2 linked regions of the Streptomyces liliifuscus genome follow. The protein of the gene in region 1 binds, or shares a complex with, the protein of each later gene. Links are inferred from orthologs where the notes say so. Each region holds a gene or a part of one and is shown on either strand. Other genes may lie near its edges. The genes, in order: JEQ17_RS26815 and JEQ17_RS08880.

Evidence for each region.
Region 2: the proteins of JEQ17_RS26815 (region 1) and JEQ17_RS08880 are in contact, whole or in part, in a solved structure (PDB 8BNU), measured with the Escherichia coli proteins. The link is inferred for Streptomyces liliifuscus from one-to-one orthologs.

Annotation. Positions count from the first base shown.
Region 1 is NZ_CP066831.1:6,236,314-6,245,177, forward strand. Bases 2,171-5,105 are described here. They hold JEQ17_RS26815 (acetyl-CoA C-acetyltransferase), read left to right. Parts: upstream 2,171-2,917; coding sequence 2,918-4,294; downstream 4,295-5,105. Other genes in these bases: JEQ17_RS26810 (3-oxoacyl-ACP reductase), read right to left, coding at 2,171-2,832; JEQ17_RS26820 (AMP-dependent synthetase/ligase), read left to right, coding at 4,512-5,105. Also shown: JEQ17_RS26800 (TetR/AcrR family transcriptional regulator), read left to right, coding at 1-509; JEQ17_RS26805 (MaoC family dehydratase), read right to left, coding at 522-1,370; more of JEQ17_RS26810, read right to left, coding at 1,498-2,170; more of JEQ17_RS26820, read left to right, coding at 5,106-6,413; JEQ17_RS26825 (tetratricopeptide repeat protein), read left to right, coding at 7,234-8,864.
Region 2 is NZ_CP066831.1:2,065,486-2,074,325, forward strand. Bases 5,930-8,840 are described here. They hold JEQ17_RS08880 (3-hydroxyacyl-CoA dehydrogenase NAD-binding domain-containing protein), read right to left. Parts: upstream 8,523-8,840; coding sequence 6,336-8,522; downstream 5,930-6,335. Other genes in these bases: JEQ17_RS08875 (thiamine pyrophosphate-binding protein), read right to left, coding at 5,930-5,972; JEQ17_RS08885 (acetyl-CoA C-acetyltransferase), read right to left, coding at 8,574-8,840. In the rest of the region: JEQ17_RS08855 (ABC transporter permease), read left to right, coding at 1-741; JEQ17_RS08860 (sugar ABC transporter substrate-binding protein), read left to right, coding at 832-1,902; JEQ17_RS08865 (sugar ABC transporter ATP-binding protein), read left to right, coding at 1,904-3,388; JEQ17_RS08870 (IclR family transcriptional regulator), read right to left, coding at 3,426-4,178; more of JEQ17_RS08875, read right to left, coding at 4,347-5,929. UniProt on the Escherichia coli protein: Catalyzes the formation of a hydroxyacyl-CoA by addition of water on enoyl-CoA. Also exhibits 3-hydroxyacyl-CoA epimerase and 3-hydroxyacyl-CoA dehydrogenase activities.

The sequences.
Region 1 (8,864 bases):
CGTTGGTCTATCTGTACCTGAACTCCAAGGAAGACCTCTTCACCGCGTGCATCCGGCGTGAGGCCGCCGCCCTGACCGCGGCCGTGCGCGCCGGGGTCAGGCAGGACCTGCCCGCCGACCGCCAACTGTGGGACGGGCTGCGGGCGTTCTTCACGCACACCGCGCAGAACCCGGACGGCTGGGCGGTGCTGCACCTCCAGGCGCGTACGCACGGGGAGCCGTTCGCCGCGGAGTTCGCCGCGATGCGCGAGGAGATCGTCGCGTTCGTCACGCAGCTGATCGTGGTGGCCGCCCGTGAGGCACACCGGGACCCGTCGCTGCCCGAGCGCGAGGTCGCCGGCCTCGCGGAGGCCCTCGTCGGCGCCGCCGAGTCCCTCGCCGCCTGGGCCAACGCCACCCCCGGCGTCTCCGCCCGCCAGGCCGCCACGACGTTGATGAACTTCGCCTGGGCCGGCCTGGGGGATCTGATGGAGGGGAGACCCTGGTCGGAGCACGGGTCGGCCCAGTAGAGCCGGCGCGCGTCAGAGCACCGGAAGGACCTCTCCGGCCAGATGCAGCCGGCCACCCGCCCCGCGTAGCTCGAAGGCGGCACCCTCCGCCCCGTACGACACCGTCCCCGGCAGGAACACCGGCGCCCTGAACTCCGCCCGGACGACGGCCGCTTGAGGCGTCCCGTGCTCGGCGAGGCAGCGCGCCACGGTCCACATGCCGTGTGCGATGGCCCGGGGGAAGCCGAACAGCCGGGCGGTGAGGGGGTGGAGGTGGATCGGGTTGCGGTCGCCGGACGCGGCCCCGTACCGCCGCCCCACATCCCCGGCGAGCGCCCACTCGGCCACGACGGGCAACGGCTTGCGCTCCTCGGGCGAGGCCGGCCCGCCCGCGTTCCCCGCCGGGGTGCGGTGCCTCGCCAGATAGGTACTCCGCGACTCCCACACGAGTTCGTCGCCCGCCCGCATCTCCGTAACGACGACGGCCTCGGTCCCGCGCCGGTGGGGCACCAACTCATCGACGTGCACGGCGATTTCGTACTCCCCGGTCGCCGCCGTCGCCTTCCGCCGGGTGATCCCGATGGACGTGTGCACCAGCCCGAGCAACGGCAACGGAAAGGCCCGCTCACTCATCAGCCGCATGACCAACGGGAATCCGAGAACGTGCGGATAGGTGACGGGCAACTCGTCGGCCCCCACCCCGAACCCACAGGCCCGCTCATAGGCGGCGAGCTTTCCCAGATCGATACGAACATCCGGGAGGACCAATCGGGTACGGGGTGCGGTGACTCCCGTCCGGGGACGCTTGAAAGGCGAGAGGAAAGCACCCCGGGCAAGCAAGGGCCACAGACGCGGCGAACCGTCGAGAACGTGGGTGTGCATGGGCCCCTTCACGTCATCCAACACTGACTTCCCTTCTGGGCTGAGCACGGATTCTTTAGGGGCGCGGGGAAATTCGTGACCAGCCACAACGCACCCGCAGACTCAAATGGCGCCCCAAGCGGAGCGCTCACGCCCCCAACAGGCTCTGCCCGCAGACCCGAACAACCTGCCCGTTCACAGCCCCCGACCCGGGATCCGCAAGCCAAGCCGTCGTCTCAGCCACATCAACAGGCAACCCGCCCTGCGCGAGCGAGTTCATCCGCCGCCCGGCTTCACGAATGAACAAAGGAACGGCCGCGGTCATCTTCGTCTCGATAAACCCTGGCGCGACCGCGTTGACGGTCACGCCGTATTCCGCGAGCGCCCGAGGCGCAAGCGACCGCACAAGCCCCACAACTCCCGCCTTGGACGCCGCATAGTTCGTCTGCCCGGCATTCCCCGCGACCCCGGCGATGGACGCGGTGGCAACAACACGCCCACCGCCTCGGAACACCCCCGCACCGAGCAACACATCAGTCGTACGAAGCACACTCGCAAGGTTGACGTCGAGCACCGAACCCCACCGCTCCGCAGCCATGTTGACCAGCCGCCGGTCCCGAGTGATCCCCGCGTTGTGGACCAGCACGTCGAGCCGCCCGCCGGGCAACGCGTCCGCGATCCGCGCCCCCGCGTCCTCCGCGGTGATGTCGAGCGGCAGCGCGACCCCGCCGAGCCGCTCGGCGACGGCGGCGAGATCGCCCCCTGCGGCAGGCACGTCGAGGCACACCACCAGGGCCCCGTCCCGCGCCAGCGTCGCGGCGACGGCCTCACCGATCCCGCGGGCGGCCCCGGTGACGAGCGCGGTACGCCCGGCAAGAGGCTTCTCAGGATCTCCGTCCCCGTCCCCGCCCTTGCCACCGCCGCCTCCACCACCGTCACCATGACCGCCGACCTCGATCACCTGCCCACTGACATAGGCGGACCTGGGCGACAGCAGAAATCGCAGCGTCGACTCGGCGGCCCCCGCCTCCAGGAGCCGTACGAGATTCACCGTCCGCCCGCGCCCGATCTCCTTGCCGAGGGACCGTACGAACCCTTCGAGGGCCTGCTGGACGGCGGCCTGATGATGGTCGGCGGGGTCAAGGGGCGCGCCGAGCACCACGACCCGCCCGCTCTCGGCGACCGACCGCACGACGGGGTGGAGCGCTGCGTGCACCTCGGCCAGAGCCTCGACGTCACGGACGCCGGTGGCGTCGAGGACGACGGCGACCGGCCCTTCGCCACCGGAGCGCGGTCCCGACCGGGCCAGGACGGGCGCGAGGTCCAGCTCTGACCTGCCCGCGGTGAGATGCAGCAACTCGCCCCGGAAGGAGGGCTGTTCGGCGCTCCGGCGCCGCAACCGCACCGGCTGCGGCAGCCCGAGCCGACGGGTCAGGAACCGGCCGGGCGCGGTGCCGGTGAGGCTCAGGTAGCGGTCGGCCATCGTCCAACTCCCAGCTCGGTCGTATTCTTACTCTGGAGTAAGGTTACCGGAGGTAAGCCTACGTCACGGTGAGGAGCAGGTCGAGATGAGCCCCCTGGAACCCCTGCGGAACCCCCTGCCGAAACCCCTGCGGGACCCCCTCCCGGCGCCGCGGCCGCGTCGCGTCGCGGTCGTCGGCGGCACCCGTGTCCCCTTCGCCCGCTCGGACGGCCCGTACGCGACCGCCTCGACCCAGGAGATGCTGACCGCGGCGGTCGACGGACTCGTCGAGCACGTCGGGCGCGGCAGCCGCTTCGGGCTCGAAGAGCCGGGAGCGGTGGGGGAGTTGGTGGCCGGTGCCGTGCTCAAGCACAGCCGGGACTTCAACCTCGCGCGCGAGACCGTGCTCGGGTCGAGGCTGGACGCCCGCACTCCCGCGTACGACATCCAGCAGGCCTGCGGCACCGGCCTCCAGGCCGTCATCGCGGCGGCCAACAAGATCACCCTCGGCCAGACCGAGTCGGCGATCGCGGGCGGCGCGGACACGGCGAGCGACGCCCCGCTCGGCGTCAACGACCAGCTGCGGCGCATCCTGCTGGAGGTCCGGCGTGCGAAGTCGGCGGGCGCCCGGCTGAAGGCGCTCGCCCGGATCCGCCCCGGCCACCTCGTCCCGGACATCCCGCGCAACGCGGAACCCCGTACGGGCCTCTCGATGGGTGAGCACGCCGCCGTCACGGCCCGCGTGTGGGGCGTAACACGGGAGGCGCAGGACGAGTTGGCGGCCGCGAGCCATCAGCGGCTGGCGGCGGCGTACGAACGCGGCTTCTTCGAGGACCTGGTCGTGCCCTTCCGGGGGCTGGCCCGCGACCAGAACCTCCGGCCCGGCTCGACGGTCGGCAAACTCGCCACCCTGAAGCCGGTGTTCGGGCTGAAGCACTCCGACGCCCCCGGCAACCCCGATGGCCCCGGGCCGACCATGACCGCCGGGAACTCGACGCCCCTGACGGACGGTGCGGCGCTCGTGCTGCTCGCGAGCGAGGAGTGGGCGTCGGTGCGCGGGCTGACGCCGCTCGCGTATCTGACGGCGTACGAGACGGCGGCCGTCGACTTCGTCAGGGGTGATGTGGCCGGTGGCGAGGACGGGCTGCTGATGGCGCCCGCGTACGCCGTGCCGCGCATGCTGGAGCGGGCCGGGCTCGGCCTGGACGACTTCGACTTCGTCGAGGTGCACGAGGCGTTCGCCTCGCAGGTGCTGGCCACGCTGGCGGCCTGGGAGAAGCGGGGGCTCGGCACGGTCGACCGGGCCCGGCTGAACGTGGCGGGCTCCTCGCTCGCGACCGGTCACCCCTTCGCGGCCACCGGGGCGCGGATCGTGGCGACCCTCGCGAAGCTGCTCGCCGAGCGGGACGCCCCCGGGCGCGGCCTGATCTCGGTCTGCGCGGCGGGTGGACAGGGCGTCACGGCGATTCTCGAACGCCCGTGAGGAGCCGACTTGAACGCCCGTGAGGGGCCGAAGGGCACGAACTCCATGGATCCGCGGGCAACGCCCTTGTTGCGTCGGTATGTTGGGCAAAAGATGAACAGGCGTCCGAACGTGCACGAACCTCTCACTCTTCCGCACAGAAGCACCTCACTTTCCCAGGTGAACCCGCCACTTCACAGGTCCGTAATGGGGGGAGTGCAAGAGTTAGGAGCCGTCAGTGTCCCGCGATCCCTCCGACAATCCCGAGCTCGTCATCCCTGAACCCGAGGTCAGGCGGCTCGACGGGGTCGTGCGTGAGGTCTCGGTGCCCCCGATGGTGTACGCCGTGACGCACGGCTCGCTCGCGGACATCCCCTTCGACAACGCGGAACAGGCGCCCGACGACCCGGTGCTCAGCAGGAAGGGGGCGGACGGCAGCTGGACGGACGTCACGGCCGCCGAGTTCGCGGCCGAGGTGCTGGCGGTCGCCAAGGGGCTGATCGCGGAGGGGCTGCTGCCGGGCGACCGGCTCGCGATCATGGCGCGTACGACGTACGAGTGGACGCTGCTGGACTTCGCTGCCTGGGCGGCCGGGCTTGTCACCGTCCCGGTCTACCCCACCTCGTCGATCTTCCAGACCCGTTGGATCCTCCAGGACTCCGGCGCGGTGGCGATCGCCGTCGAGCATGTGGCGCAGGCCGCCGCGCTCGGCCCGGAGCGCGACCGGCTCCCCGACGTCCGCCACATGTGGGTCTTCGAGAAGGGGCACACCGAGCGCCTCGCCGAGCTCGGGCGTGATGTGCCGGACCAGGAGGTCGCGGTACGCCGTGGCGTCCTCGGCCCCGACTCGCTCGCGACGATCATGTACACCTCGGGCACCACGGGCCGGCCCAAGGGCTGCGCGCTGACCCACGCCAACTTCTTCGCCGAGGTCGACAACGCCGTCCAACTGCTCCACCCGGTCTTCAAGTCCACCTTCAAGGACCCGGCGTCCACGCTCCTCTACCTGCCCCTCTCGCACGTCTTCGGCCGGATGGTCGCCGTCGCCTGTATGCGGGCCCGGGTCCGCCTGGGCCATGCGCCGAGCATCCGTACGGAGGAACTGCTGGCCGACCTCGCCGGCTTCAGCCCGACCTTCCTCCTGGCCATCCCGTACGTGCTGGAGAAGGTCTACAACACCGGCCGTGCGACCGCCGAGAAGATGGGCCGCGCCGCCTCCTTCGACCGGGCGGCCCGCGTGGCGCGCGGCTACGGCGAGGCGCTGGAGGCCCAGCAGCACGGCACGGGTCCGGGGCCGGGTGCCAAGCTCAAGGCGGCCCGCGCCCTCTACGACCCGCTCGTCTACCGCCGGATCCGCGCGGCCCTCGGCGGGAAGGTCCGCCAGGTCGTCTGCGGCGGCTCCCCGCTCGGGCGCCGCCTCGCCTCCTTCTACGCCGGCGCGGGCATCCAGGTCTTCGAGGGCTACGGCCTCACCGAGTCGACGGCCGCCGCGACGCTCACCTATCCGCACCGGCCTCGGCTCGGCACGGTCGGCTGGCCGCTGCCCGGTACGCGGGTCCGGATCGCGCAGGACGGCGAGATCCTGCTCAGCGGGGAGCAGGTGTTCCGCGGTTACTGGGATCCGCAGGCGGGTGGGGTGGTGCCGGCCGATCAGGAGGGCTGGTTCGCCACCGGTGACCTGGGCGAGCTGGACGACGACGGGTACCTCACCATCACCGGTCGGAAGAAGGACATCCTCGTCACCACCAGCGGCAAGAACGTGGCTCCCGCGCCGCTGGAGGACTGGCTCCGGGCCCATCCCCTCATCAACCAGTGCGTGGTCGTAGGCGACAACCGGCCCTACATCACTGCCCTGTTGACTCTCGACGCCGAGGGCATGGCCCACTGGTGCCGGATGACCGCCAAGTCGGACGTCCCGGTCGCCACGTTGGTCACCGACCCCGAGCTTCTCACCGTTCTCCAGCGGGCCATCGACGACGCCAACCGCCTTGTCTCCCGGGCCGAATCCATCCGCCGGTTCACCGTGTTGCCGCTGAACTTCACTGAGACGGCGGGGCACTTGACCCCCACGATGAAGCTCCGCCGGGCTGTGGTGACGAGAGAGTTCGCCCGAGAAATAGACGAACTGTACGCGGAGTAGCGTGAGGCGGCGGTGACGTGACCGGCTCGTGACCGCGTTTCGCGGGCGGTGCACCCAACTGTCCTCCCAGGCGCCTCCTCGACCCGCCGCCCATGCCCGTTCGGCCACCTCGGCCACTTGCGTCCCGGCGTATCAGCAGGGCTGTCGGTTGTTCGCAACTATGCGCCTCCAAAGGTGAGTTGGAGGCATTTCAGGCAGTCGAGTTACGCGCTACGTTCGCAGCACGGACGGAGCACCCGGCAGAAAGGGGTGTCGGGATTGTGGAACAGACACTGCTGAATCTGGCGGCAGCGGGCGCATCAGCCGTGGTGGCTGCGGCCGGCACAGAAGCCTGGGCAGGCATACGGCAGGCCGTAGCCCGGTGGTTCGGCCGGGACAGCGGCCTTCGGGCCGACGCGGAGCTACGGCTCCTGGACGGTACGAGGGCCGTGCTGGACGTTGCCACCCTTGCGGATCCGGATGACGTGCTTGGCGCTGAGAGGGACTTCTGGCATAGACGGTTCGTGGAGCTGCTGGAGTCTCTGGAGGGGGAGCAGCGCGATGCGGCCGGACGTGAGTTGGAGGCCCTGCTAAGGGCGCACGGCCGTGGTTCGGAGCGCTCGGGCGGTTTAGGAGGGCCTTCGGTCACGGGTGGGGGGAATGCGGCCATCGGTCGCAATGTGACGCAGGTCGAAACTGTCCACGGATCCATGACCATCAACTACGGCGCTGGTGCCCCCGGAAACCCTTCTCCGCCGGACCCGCCCAGGGAATGAACGGGCCGGCGACTTCTAGCCATTCCCAAGACAGTTGGCCGATCCGCGTCGGCACGCTGCCCACGGTGGTGCACTTCTTCCAGGAGCGAGAGGCGGACCGCCAGCTCGCCAGGGAGATGGATCAGGGCGGCACGACCGTGCTCGGCCAGGTGGTCACTGGTACGGGGGGTGTTGGCAAGACGCAGATTGCGGCCCGCTACACAAGGCAACTCTGGCTCAGTGATCAACTCGACCTGCTGGTGTGGGTCAAGGCGTCCCACCGCAAGGACGTGGTGTCCGCCTACGCCGAGGCCGCGTCTCGGGTGTTCGGCGACCGCACAGGCGATGCTGAGCAGGATGCACTCCGGTTCGTGGACTGGCTTGAGCAGCAGCCGCCAAGTGCCGACCGTACGCCAGCGCGTCGGTGGATGGTTGTGCTGGATGACCTCGTCCGGCCTGACCGCATGACGGGATTGTGGCCCAAGGCCAGTCCCGTCGGACGGACCCTGGTCACCACGCGCAGCCGCGACCCGGTTCTGACGAGCTACGGACGTCGCTGTCTCGAGGTCGGGATGTTCACCGAGGACCAGGCAGTCGCCTATTTGACACGGGTGCTCAGCGACCGGGAACAGCCGCGTGAGGAACTCGTCGGGCTCGCCCGGGATCTCGGATGCCTTCCGCTGGCGCTGGCCCAGGCGGGTGCCTACATTCTGGGCAGCCGCGGACTGAACTGTGCCGACTACCGGGCTCTTTTGGCCGATCGGGCCCGAGAGTTGCCTGGATTGTTCGAGCTGCGGGGCGTGATACTCCCCGACGACCAGAGCGCCAACGTGGCGGCCACCTGGGCTCTGTCGTTCGACGAGGCGGACAGGGTGCACGGGGGCGGCCTGGTGCGGCCCCTGTTCGGTCTCGTCTCCGTGCTGGACCCGGGTGGCATACCGATCTCGGTCCTCACCAGTGAGCCGGCCCTTGCCCATCTTGCGGAACACCGCACCCCCCGTTGCGCGGAGGAACCCGACCCGTCGGAACCGTTCCGAGGCCACGGCGCGGCTTCGCCCGTACAGGACGGGACGTCGACCAACGCGGACGACGCAGTCGATGTGCTGCGCATTCTGCATGACCTCAACCTGGTTGACTTCACGCCTGGGACTCCGCACCGTGCCGTCCGGGTCCACCAGCTCACCCAGAGAGCGTTCCACGATGCCAAGTCCGTCGAGGATCGGCAGCAGATCTTTCGTGCGGCCGCCGACGCCCTGGCTGCGGCCTGGCCCGAGGTCGAACGGGAGATCGCGCTCGGCCAGTCCCTGCGCGCCAACTCGGACGTGCTCATGGAAGTCTCGGGCAACACCCTGTGGGAATCCGGCGTTCACCCGGTACTCCTCCGGGCGGGCGAAAGCCTCGAAGATTGCGAGCAACTTGCGGCCGCCACCGTCCACTTTCAGACTCTTCACGATCTGATCCGGGAACGTCTCAGCTCCGACCACGCCGACACGCTGACCGTGCGCCGTCATCTGGCGGATCTGCGGGTGATGGCTGGAGATTCGGAAGGAGCGGTCGGCGACCTGGAAATGCTGCAAGCCGACTCGGAGAGGGTGCTTGGTCCCGACCACCCCGACACGCTGAGTGTCCGGCATGTACTTGCCTACGCGCGCGGTTTTTCGGGCGATGTTGCCGGAGCCGTCGTTGGGTTTGAGCAACTGCTGGTCGTCCGGGAGTT
Region 2 (8,840 bases), 4.2 Mb from region 1 along the record:
GCGATGTGCCTGGTCGTCGGGGCCCTGCTCATACGGGAGGGCGTCGCGCCCTGGCTGGCGGTGCCGGCGGTGCTGCTCACCGGGATCGCGCTCGGGGTCTTCAACGCACTGGTCACGACGCTGCTCGCCCTGCCGTCGTTCATCGTCACCCTAGGCACGCTGATGCTGTTCCGGGGCGTCGGACTGGCGCTCGCCGACGGAAAGCAGATCACCGATCTGCCGCTGGACGACTCGTTCTTCACGCTCGCGGGCGGTGACGCGGCCGGAGTGCCCTTCGCGCTCTGGGTGTTGCTCGCGGTCGTGGTCGCTCTCGCGGTGCTGCTCGCCCGCACCCGGTTCGGGGCTCGGGTGCGGGCGATCGGGTCCAATCCCGACGCCGCCGCGTTCAGCGGTATCCCCGTCGTCCGTACGCGTGTTCAGGCCCTCGCGCTGTCCGGTCTCACCACGGCGTGCGCGGCGGTCCTCGCCCTCGCGTACTACGGCGCCGGCGATCCCACGCTCGGCCAGGGCTACGAGCTGCAGGCCATCGCCGCGTGCATCATCGGCGGCACTCCGCTCGCGGGCGGCCGCGGCTCAGTGGTCGGGGCGGTGGCCGGCGCGATGATCCTGTCCGTCGTCGCCTCCGGGCTCGTGTTCTTCGAAGTACCCATCAACTGGACGTCGTTCGCGACCGGCGGGGTGATCCTCGTCGCGGTCGCGGCGGACAGCGCGCTGCGGCGCGGCGGGCGCAGCCGACATTGAAGTCCCTTTGTCCGGAGCCTGGTTCGGATTGGCCAGGGCCCTGTTCGGAGCCTGGTTCGGAGTTTGTTCAGAGCCGCCTTGGAGGCCGTCATGCACTCCCGATTGCGTACGCTGTCCGCCGCGCTCGGCGCGCTGGTCCTCCTCTCCGCCACCGGCTGCGGCGATGACGACGGCCCCGGCGGCTCGGGCGGCGGCAAGCTCGACATGGGCATCGCGGTGGCCAACATCAGCCTGAACTTCGCCCACGAGATGGTGCTGGGCGCCGAGAGCGCCGCGGACCACGCGGGCGACGTGAACTTCAAGGCCGTCGGGCCGCCCAACACTGACGGGCCCGCCGAGGTGCAGCTCTTCCAGAACCTCACGGCCCGCGCCAAGGACGGCATCGTCCTGGAGAACCTCGATCCGCCGATCTTCACCCGGCCCGCCGCGCGCGCCGTCGACCAGGGCATCCCGATCGTGGCCCTGGACACCTCCCCCACCGACGGCAGCAAGGTGACCTTCTACGTGGGCAACGACAACTACGCGCTGGGCGAGTTGATGGCCAAGGAGGCGCTGAAGCGGCTCGGCGACGACCCGAAGGGGGAGATCGTCGTCGGGGTGCCCAACCCCGGGACGCCGGTGCTCGACAACCGGGCCAAGGGCATCGCCGACACGTTCAGGAAGGAGGCCCCGGGCGTGAAGGTGCTCGGCCCCTTCCAGACGTACAGCGATCCGGGGCAGAACCACAGCTCCTGGTCGTCGCAGGTCGGCGCGCACCCCAAGGCCCTCGCCTTCCTGGGGGTCGGTGACGCCGACAGCTACAACCTCGCGAAGATCAAGAAGGAGAAGAACGGCAAGTGGCTGACGGCGGGCTTCGACGTCGACCCGAAGACCCTGGACGCGGTCGAGGACGGCTCGAACTTCGTCACCATCGACCCGCAGCACTTCCTCAAGGGCTACCTCTCGACGGCGATGCTCATCGAGTCGGTGCGCGACAACGACGGCAAGCTGCCCGACGGCTGGTTCCTCTCCCCCGGCGGGGTCGTCGACTCCTCCAACATCGACGAGATCATCACGCGGCAGAAGTCCGCGAAGGCGGCCTACGACTGGTACAAGCCCGTGATCGACAAGCTGCTCGGTGACCAGAAGGCGCAGCTCAAGCCGTTGAAGGACGCGCGCTGAGATGACGTACGGCGACATGCTGGCCGCGCAGGGCCTGGTCAAGTCGTACGGCGGGGTCAGGGCCCTGGACGGAGCGGACATCCGGCTTCGGGGCGGCGAGGTCCATGCGCTGGTCGGCGAGAACGGGGCGGGCAAGTCGACGCTCGTGCGGATCCTGTCGGGCACACTGCGGCCGGACGAGGGGACGCTGAGGCTCGCGCCGGAGGCACGGTCGGGTGGAATCGCCGTCGTCTCCCAGGAGTTGAGCCTCTTCCCTGATCTCTCGGTACGGGAGAACCTCTTCCCCTACCGTCCGCCGCGGCGCTTCGGTTTGCTCGACCGGAGTGCGATGGACCGGGCCGCGCGCCCCGTGCTGGCCGAGTTGGGACTCGACGTCGAGCCCGGTGCGCTCCTCGGTGAACTCCCGCTCGCCGACCAGCAGTTGACGGAGATCGCGCGGGCGCTGCTGCGTCGGCCGCGTGTGCTCGTGCTCGACGAGCCGACGTCCGCGCTCCCGGCCGCCGCGGTGGACCGTCTCGAACGGGTCCTGCGGACGCTCACCGGGCGGGGCATCGCGATCCTGTACGTCACCCACTTCCTGGAGGAGGTGATGCGCCTCGCGCAGCGCGTGACGGTGCTGCGCGACGGACGGGTCACCCTGGCCGGCGTACGGCGGGAGGACGTAGGCATGCCGGATCTCGTGACGGCGATGCTCGGCGGGACACCGCAACAGCCGGTACGGCGGACGCGTGCCGTGACCGACGGGCCGCCGCCGGTCGTGCTCTCCGGGGTGTGCGTCCCGGGGCGTCTCGCGGACGTGACCTTCACCGTGCGCGCGGGAGAGGTGGTGGGCGTGGCCGGACTCCAAGGGGCGGGCCATCTCGACGCGTTGGCGGTGGTGTGCGGGCGTACGGCCGTCTCTGTGGGCCGGGTCGACATCGGTGGCCGGGGGCTGCCACGGTCCCTGCGGGACGCGGTACGGGCGGGCGTCGCCTTCGTGCCGAGCGACCGCAAACGGTACGGGCTGATGACCGACCGCACGGTGTGGGAGAACACCACGGCGGTGAGCTGGCTGGCGCTGGGGCGCGGCGGTTTCATGCCCTCACGGGCCGAACTGGTCCGCCGTACTGGTGACTTGACGGAGCGTCTGCGTCTGCGCGGCGACCCTCACGATGTCGTGGCGCGGCTGTCCGGCGGCAACCAGCAGAAGGTCGTCTTCGCGAAGTGGCTGGCCACCGAACCCCGCATCGTCGTCCTGGACGACCCCACGCGTGGCGTCGACGTCGGCGTACGGTCCGAAATGCACCGCATCGTGGGCGAGTTGGCGGCGGGCGGCGCCGCCGTGCTCATCTCCTCGACCGACCTCGCCGAACTGACCGAGGTCTGCGACCGGGTGCTGGTCTTCGTACGGGGCCGGACCGTGGAGGAGTTGAGCGGCGCCCGACTGACCGAGCACCAACTGGCGGTGTCGATGCAGGCGGGAGGGAGGACCGGGACCGGGCGGTGACCGGACCGGTCCCGGGGCGCCCCGCCCCGGGGACCGCCTACGCCGACAGCGCCCGCGTCAACGCACGCGCCGCCGCGCACACCCGCGCGCCGACGCGTTCCATGTCGAGGCGTCGGGTCCCGCCCGTCACGGAGATGGCGGCGACCGGGCGGCGTTCGTGGGCGTAGACCGGGGCCGCGACGGCGGAGATGCCGATCTCCGCCTCCTCCAGGTTGACGCCGAAGCCTCGGGCGCGGGTCCGTGCGAGGTCGCGGGCCAGCTGGCCGGGCAGGACGAGCGTGCGCGGGGTGAGCCTGGGCAGGGAGACGCACGGCGGCCGGGGGTCGTGCGCCAGGAAGACCTTCCCCGTGGCGGTGCAGTGGGCGGGCAGGCGGCCGCCCGTGCGCGAGACGATCGGTGTGGCGCGGCGGCCGGTGAGCTTCGCCAGGAAGAGGGTGTCGGGGCCGTCGGGCACGGCCAGGTGCACGTTCTCGCCGGTCGCCTCGTACAGATCGCCGAGGAACGGCAGGGCGATGTCCCGCAGTTCGCGAGCGGACGGCGCCGACTGGCCGAGTACGAAGAGGGCGAGGCCGATGCGGTAGCGGCCGTCGGTTCCGCGCTCCACGAGCCCCAGCCGGACCAGTTCACCCAGCAGCCGGTGCGCGGTCGGCTTCGGCAGCCCCGTGCGCAGCGCGAGTTCGGCCAGACTCTGCGCTCCCTCGGCCTCACCGCAGGCCCGCAGCAGCGCCGCCCCGCGCGCGAGTACCGACTTCGGCACCTGAGGGACCCGAGGCACCTGACCGTCCGTCATGGACCGATGGTCGGGCCCCGGCACGCGGGTGACAAGGTGCGGGTCCCTGTGAGTCCCCGGTCGCCGGGGAACTCGTACGCGGGGCGAGGAAGTTCGTACGTCGTCCAATGGCGGTCACGTCGCCCCGCCCGCCCTCTACCGCCGAAGCGCCACACCACCGGGCCTCCCCTACCGAAGCGGCACGTCGACCAGCATCGGACCCGCCAACTCCCCAGCTCTGCCCACCAGTTCACGCAAGTGATCCGCACTCTCCGCGCGCACGGCGTCGATCCCGAAGAACCGGGCCGCCTGTGTGAAGTCGAGTCGCCCCAACTCGGTGCCGGGGCAGGGGCCGTTGCCGCCCATCGCCTCGTAGGTGTTCTGGAGCGTGCGGTACGCGCCGTTGCTCATCACCACGAACAGCACCGGAGCCGCGTACCGGGCCGCGCTCCACAGGCCCTGGAGCCCGAAGAGCGCGCAGCCGTCGCCGAGCACCGCGACGACGGGCCGCCCCGGCTCGGCGAGGGCACGGCCGACCGCGGCGCCGATGCCCCAACCGAGCCCGCCGCCGACGGTGTGCGTGTAGCTGCCGGGCCGGTCGAGGTGTACGAGCCGGCGCAGCAACAGGCCCACGGTGATGGCCTCTTCGACGACCGCGGCACCCGGCGGCAGCCCGCGGGCGACGGCGTGGGCGGCGGCCCAGGGGGCGAGGGGCGCGGGTGAGTACGCGGCCCGCGCGGCGGCTTCCGCGCGCTCCCGTTCGACCGTGTGCCGGTCACAGGCACGCAGCACCCGGATCTTCGCCGTGCGCTCGGAAACCCGCTCGCGCAGCAACTCCGCGAGCCGGTCCAGGGAGGGACGGAGTGCGCCCACGACCCCGTGGTCGGCCGGGAAGTTGCGGCCGATCTCGTCCGGGTCGGAGTCGAGCTGTACGACGGTGATGCCGGGCGGCAGGGCGGGGCCGGGGCTGTAGTGGTGCGGTGTGAACGCGTGCGCTCCGGCGATCAGCACGGTGTCGTACGGGGCGAGCGCGGTGCGGATGGCGTCGTGGCGTGGTGGCAGCATCCCGGCGTACAGGGGGTGGGTGGTCGGGAAGTCGAGGTGGTCCGCCATGGGTTGGTGGTGCACGGGTGCGCCGCATGTCTCGGCGGTCCTGACGAGCGCGGCCATCGCGTCCTCGCGGCCCACCCCGTCCCCGGCGACGATCACGGGCCGGGCGGCGGCGCCGAGCAGGACGGCGGCCCGGTCGAGGCCGCCGGCGGGGGTGGGCCTGAGCGGCGGCGTGCGGGCCGGGACGTCGACCTCCGTGTCCTCGGCCAGCAGGTCCATGGGTACGGACAGAAACACGGGTCCTGCGGGCGGCCGTACGGCGAGTGCGAAGGCGCGGCGCAGGGCGAGCGGGAGGTCGCGGGCGTGCTGGATGTCGTAGGTCGCCTTCACGGCGGGCGCGGCGAGGGCGACGAGGTCCCCGGAGAGCATGGGGTCCTGTTGGAGGTGGCGGCGGTCCTGCTGGCCGGCCATGACGACCAGTGGGGTGCGCGAGCGGCGGGCGTTGAGCAGGCCGATGAGTCCGTTGGCGAGGCCCGCGGCGATGTGGAGGCTGACGAAGGCGGGCCGGCCGGTGGCTCGGGCGTATCCGTCTGCCATGGAGACGACCGCGCCCTCGTGGACGCCGAGGACGTACTCGGGTGCCTCTTCGTTGTCCACCAGGGCTGCCAGGAAAGGCAGTTCGGTGGTGCCGGGGTTGCCGAAGACGCGGTCCACGCCCTCGCCGCGCAGGATGTCCAGGAGGGCGGGGGCGGGGTGGCGGCCCATCGTTGGCTCCTCGCGGGGACGGGGAACTGGGTTCGTCGGTCAGCGTCGGGGCCGTGGGGGCGGGGGGCAAGGGGAGCGTGTCGCTCAGCGGTACGGCTGGCTGAGGCGGGGTTTTTCTCGCCCCCGCCGCCCCTACCCTCCCCCACTCTCGGCTTCGCTCGAGCGGGGGGACCCCCATCGTCCCTGACTCAGGGGCTCCGCCCCCGAACCCCCAAAAGACCAAAACACTGCGCAGTTCCCCGCGCCCCTAGGTCTTTAGGGGCGCGGGGAACTGCGCGATCAGCCCCCACCGGCCCGCACCCGAAATCACACCCCACGGGGTCTGGGGCGGAGCCCCAGGGGATGGGAACCGGCGTCTAACGCTCACGCGTCCGTGAACCGCTCCCCCTTCTCCGCCTTCTCCACCAGCAGCGCCGGCGGCGCGAACCGCTCCCCGTACCGCTCGGCGAGCTCACGCGAGCGAGCCACGAAGCCCGGCAGCCCGCCCTCGTACCCGTTGATGTACTGCAGAACGCCCCCCGTCCAGCCGGGGAAGCCGATCCCGAAGATCGAGCCGATGTTGGCGTCGGCGACGGACGTCAGGACGCCCTCCTCCAGGAGCCGGACGGTGTCGAGCGCCTCGGAGAAGAGCATCCGTTCCTGCATGTCCTGGAACGGAATCCCGGCTCCCGCGCGCGTGAAGTGCTCGCGCAGCCCGGGCCACAGTCCGGCGCGCCTGCCGTCCTCCCCGTACTCGTAGAAGCCCGCGCCGCCGCTGCGCCCGGGGCGGCCGAACTCGTCGACCATGCGGTCGATGACCTCGTCGGCGGGGTGCGCCGTCCAGGTGCCGCCCGCCTCCTCGACGGCCCGCTTGGACTCGGCGCGGATCTTGCGCGGCAGGGTGAGGGTGAGCTCGTCCATCAGGGAGAGGACCTTGGCGGGGTAGCCGGCCTGGGCGGCGGCCTGTTCGATGGAGGCGGGCTCGATGCCCTCGCCGACCATCGCCACGCCCTCGTTGATGAAGTGCCCGATGACGCGGGAGGTGAAGAAGCCCCGCGAGTCGTTGACGACGATCGGGGTCTTCCTGATCTGCCGTACGAGGTCGAAGGCGCGGGCGAGTGCCTCGTCGCCGGTGCGCTCGCCCTTGATGATCTCGACGAGCGGCATCTTGTCGACGGGCGAGAAGAAGTGCAGTCCGACGAAGTCGACCTGTCGCTCGACGCCTTCCGCGAGCGCGGTGATCGGCAGGGTCGAGGTGTTGGAGCAGAGCAGCGCGTCCGGTTCGACGATGTGCTGGATCTCCTGGAACACCTTGTGCTTGAGCGCGGAGTCCTCGAAGACGGCCTCGATGACGGCGTCGCAGCCCGCCACGTCCTGAGGGTCGGCGGTCGGCGTGATGCGGGCGAGCAGCGCGTCCGCCTTCTCCTGGGTCGTACGGCCCCGGGAGACTGCCTTGGCGCAGAGCTTCTCGGAGTAGCCCTTGCCCTTCGCCGCCGCCTCGGCGGACACGTCCTTGAGGACGACGTCGATGCCCGCGCGGGCGCAGGAGTACGCGATGCCCGCGCCCATCATCCCGGCGCCCAGGACGGCGACCCTGCGGACCGGGCGCGGCTCGATGCCCTTGGGCCGGTTGGCGCCCGAGTTGACGGCCTGGAGGTCGAAGAAGAAGGCCTGGATCATGTTCTTGGAGGTCTGGCCCGCGGCCAGCTCCACGAAGTAACGCGCCTCGATGACCTGCGCGGTCTCGAAGTCGACCTGCGAACCCTCGACGGCCGCCGCGAGGATGTTGCGCGGCGCCGGGTAGGGCGCGCCGTTCGTCTGCTTGCGCAGGTTGGCCGGGAAGGCGGGCAGGTTGGCCGCGAACTTCGGGTTGGACGGGGTGCCGCCCGGGATGCGGTAGCCGGGCTTGTCCCAGGGCTGGCTCGACTCGGGGTTGGCGTCGATGAAGGCGCGGGCCTTGGCGAGCATCTCCTCGCGGGTGGCGGCCACTTCGTGGACGAGGCCGTTCTCCAGGGCGCGCTGCGGGCTGTACTGGGTGCCCTGGAGGAGCACCTTGAGGAGCGCGTCGGCGATGCCCAGGAGGCGTACGGTCCTGACGACGCCGCCGCCCCCGGGCAGCAGGCCGAGTGTGACCTCGGGGCAGCCGATCTTGGAGCCGGGCGCGTCGAGGGCGACGCGGTGGTGGCAGGCCAGCGCGATCTCGAAGCCGCCGCCCAGGGCCGCTCCGTTCATGGCGGCGACGACGGGCTTGCCGAGCGTCTCGATGCGGCGGAGTTGGCTCTTGATGGCGAGGCCGCCGTCGAGGAGTTGCTGGGCGGTCTCGGGGGTGACCCGGATGAGGTCGCGCAGGTCACCGCCCGCGAAGAAGGTCTTCTTGGCGGAGGTGAAGACGATGCCGCGGATGGCGTCGGGATCGGCCTGGACCGCCGCCTCCAGACGGTCGGTGATCACGGCGAGCGAGTCGCGGAACGCCTGGTTCATGGTGTTCGCGGACTGGTCGGGATCGTCGAGGACCAGGGTGACGATGCCGGTCTCGTCCTGTTCCCAGCGGATGGTGGTGCTCTCGGTCATGAGGGGGTTCTCCGTAGAAGTCCGTTGGAAGTCCGTTGATCCGCTGGGAGGTCAGACGCGCTCGACGATCGTGGCGATGCCCATGCCGCCGCCCACGCACAGGGTGGCGAGGCCGAACCGCTTGTCCTGGCGCTCCAGTTCGTCGACGAGCGTGCCGAGGATCATCGCGCCGGTGGCGCCGAGCGGGTGACCGAGGGCGATCGCGCCGCCGTTGACGTTGACCTTGTCCAGGGACAGGCCCATGTCCTTCACGAAGCGCAGGACGACCGCGGCGAAGGCCTCGTTGATCTCGACGAGGTCGATGTCGTCGATGGTCAG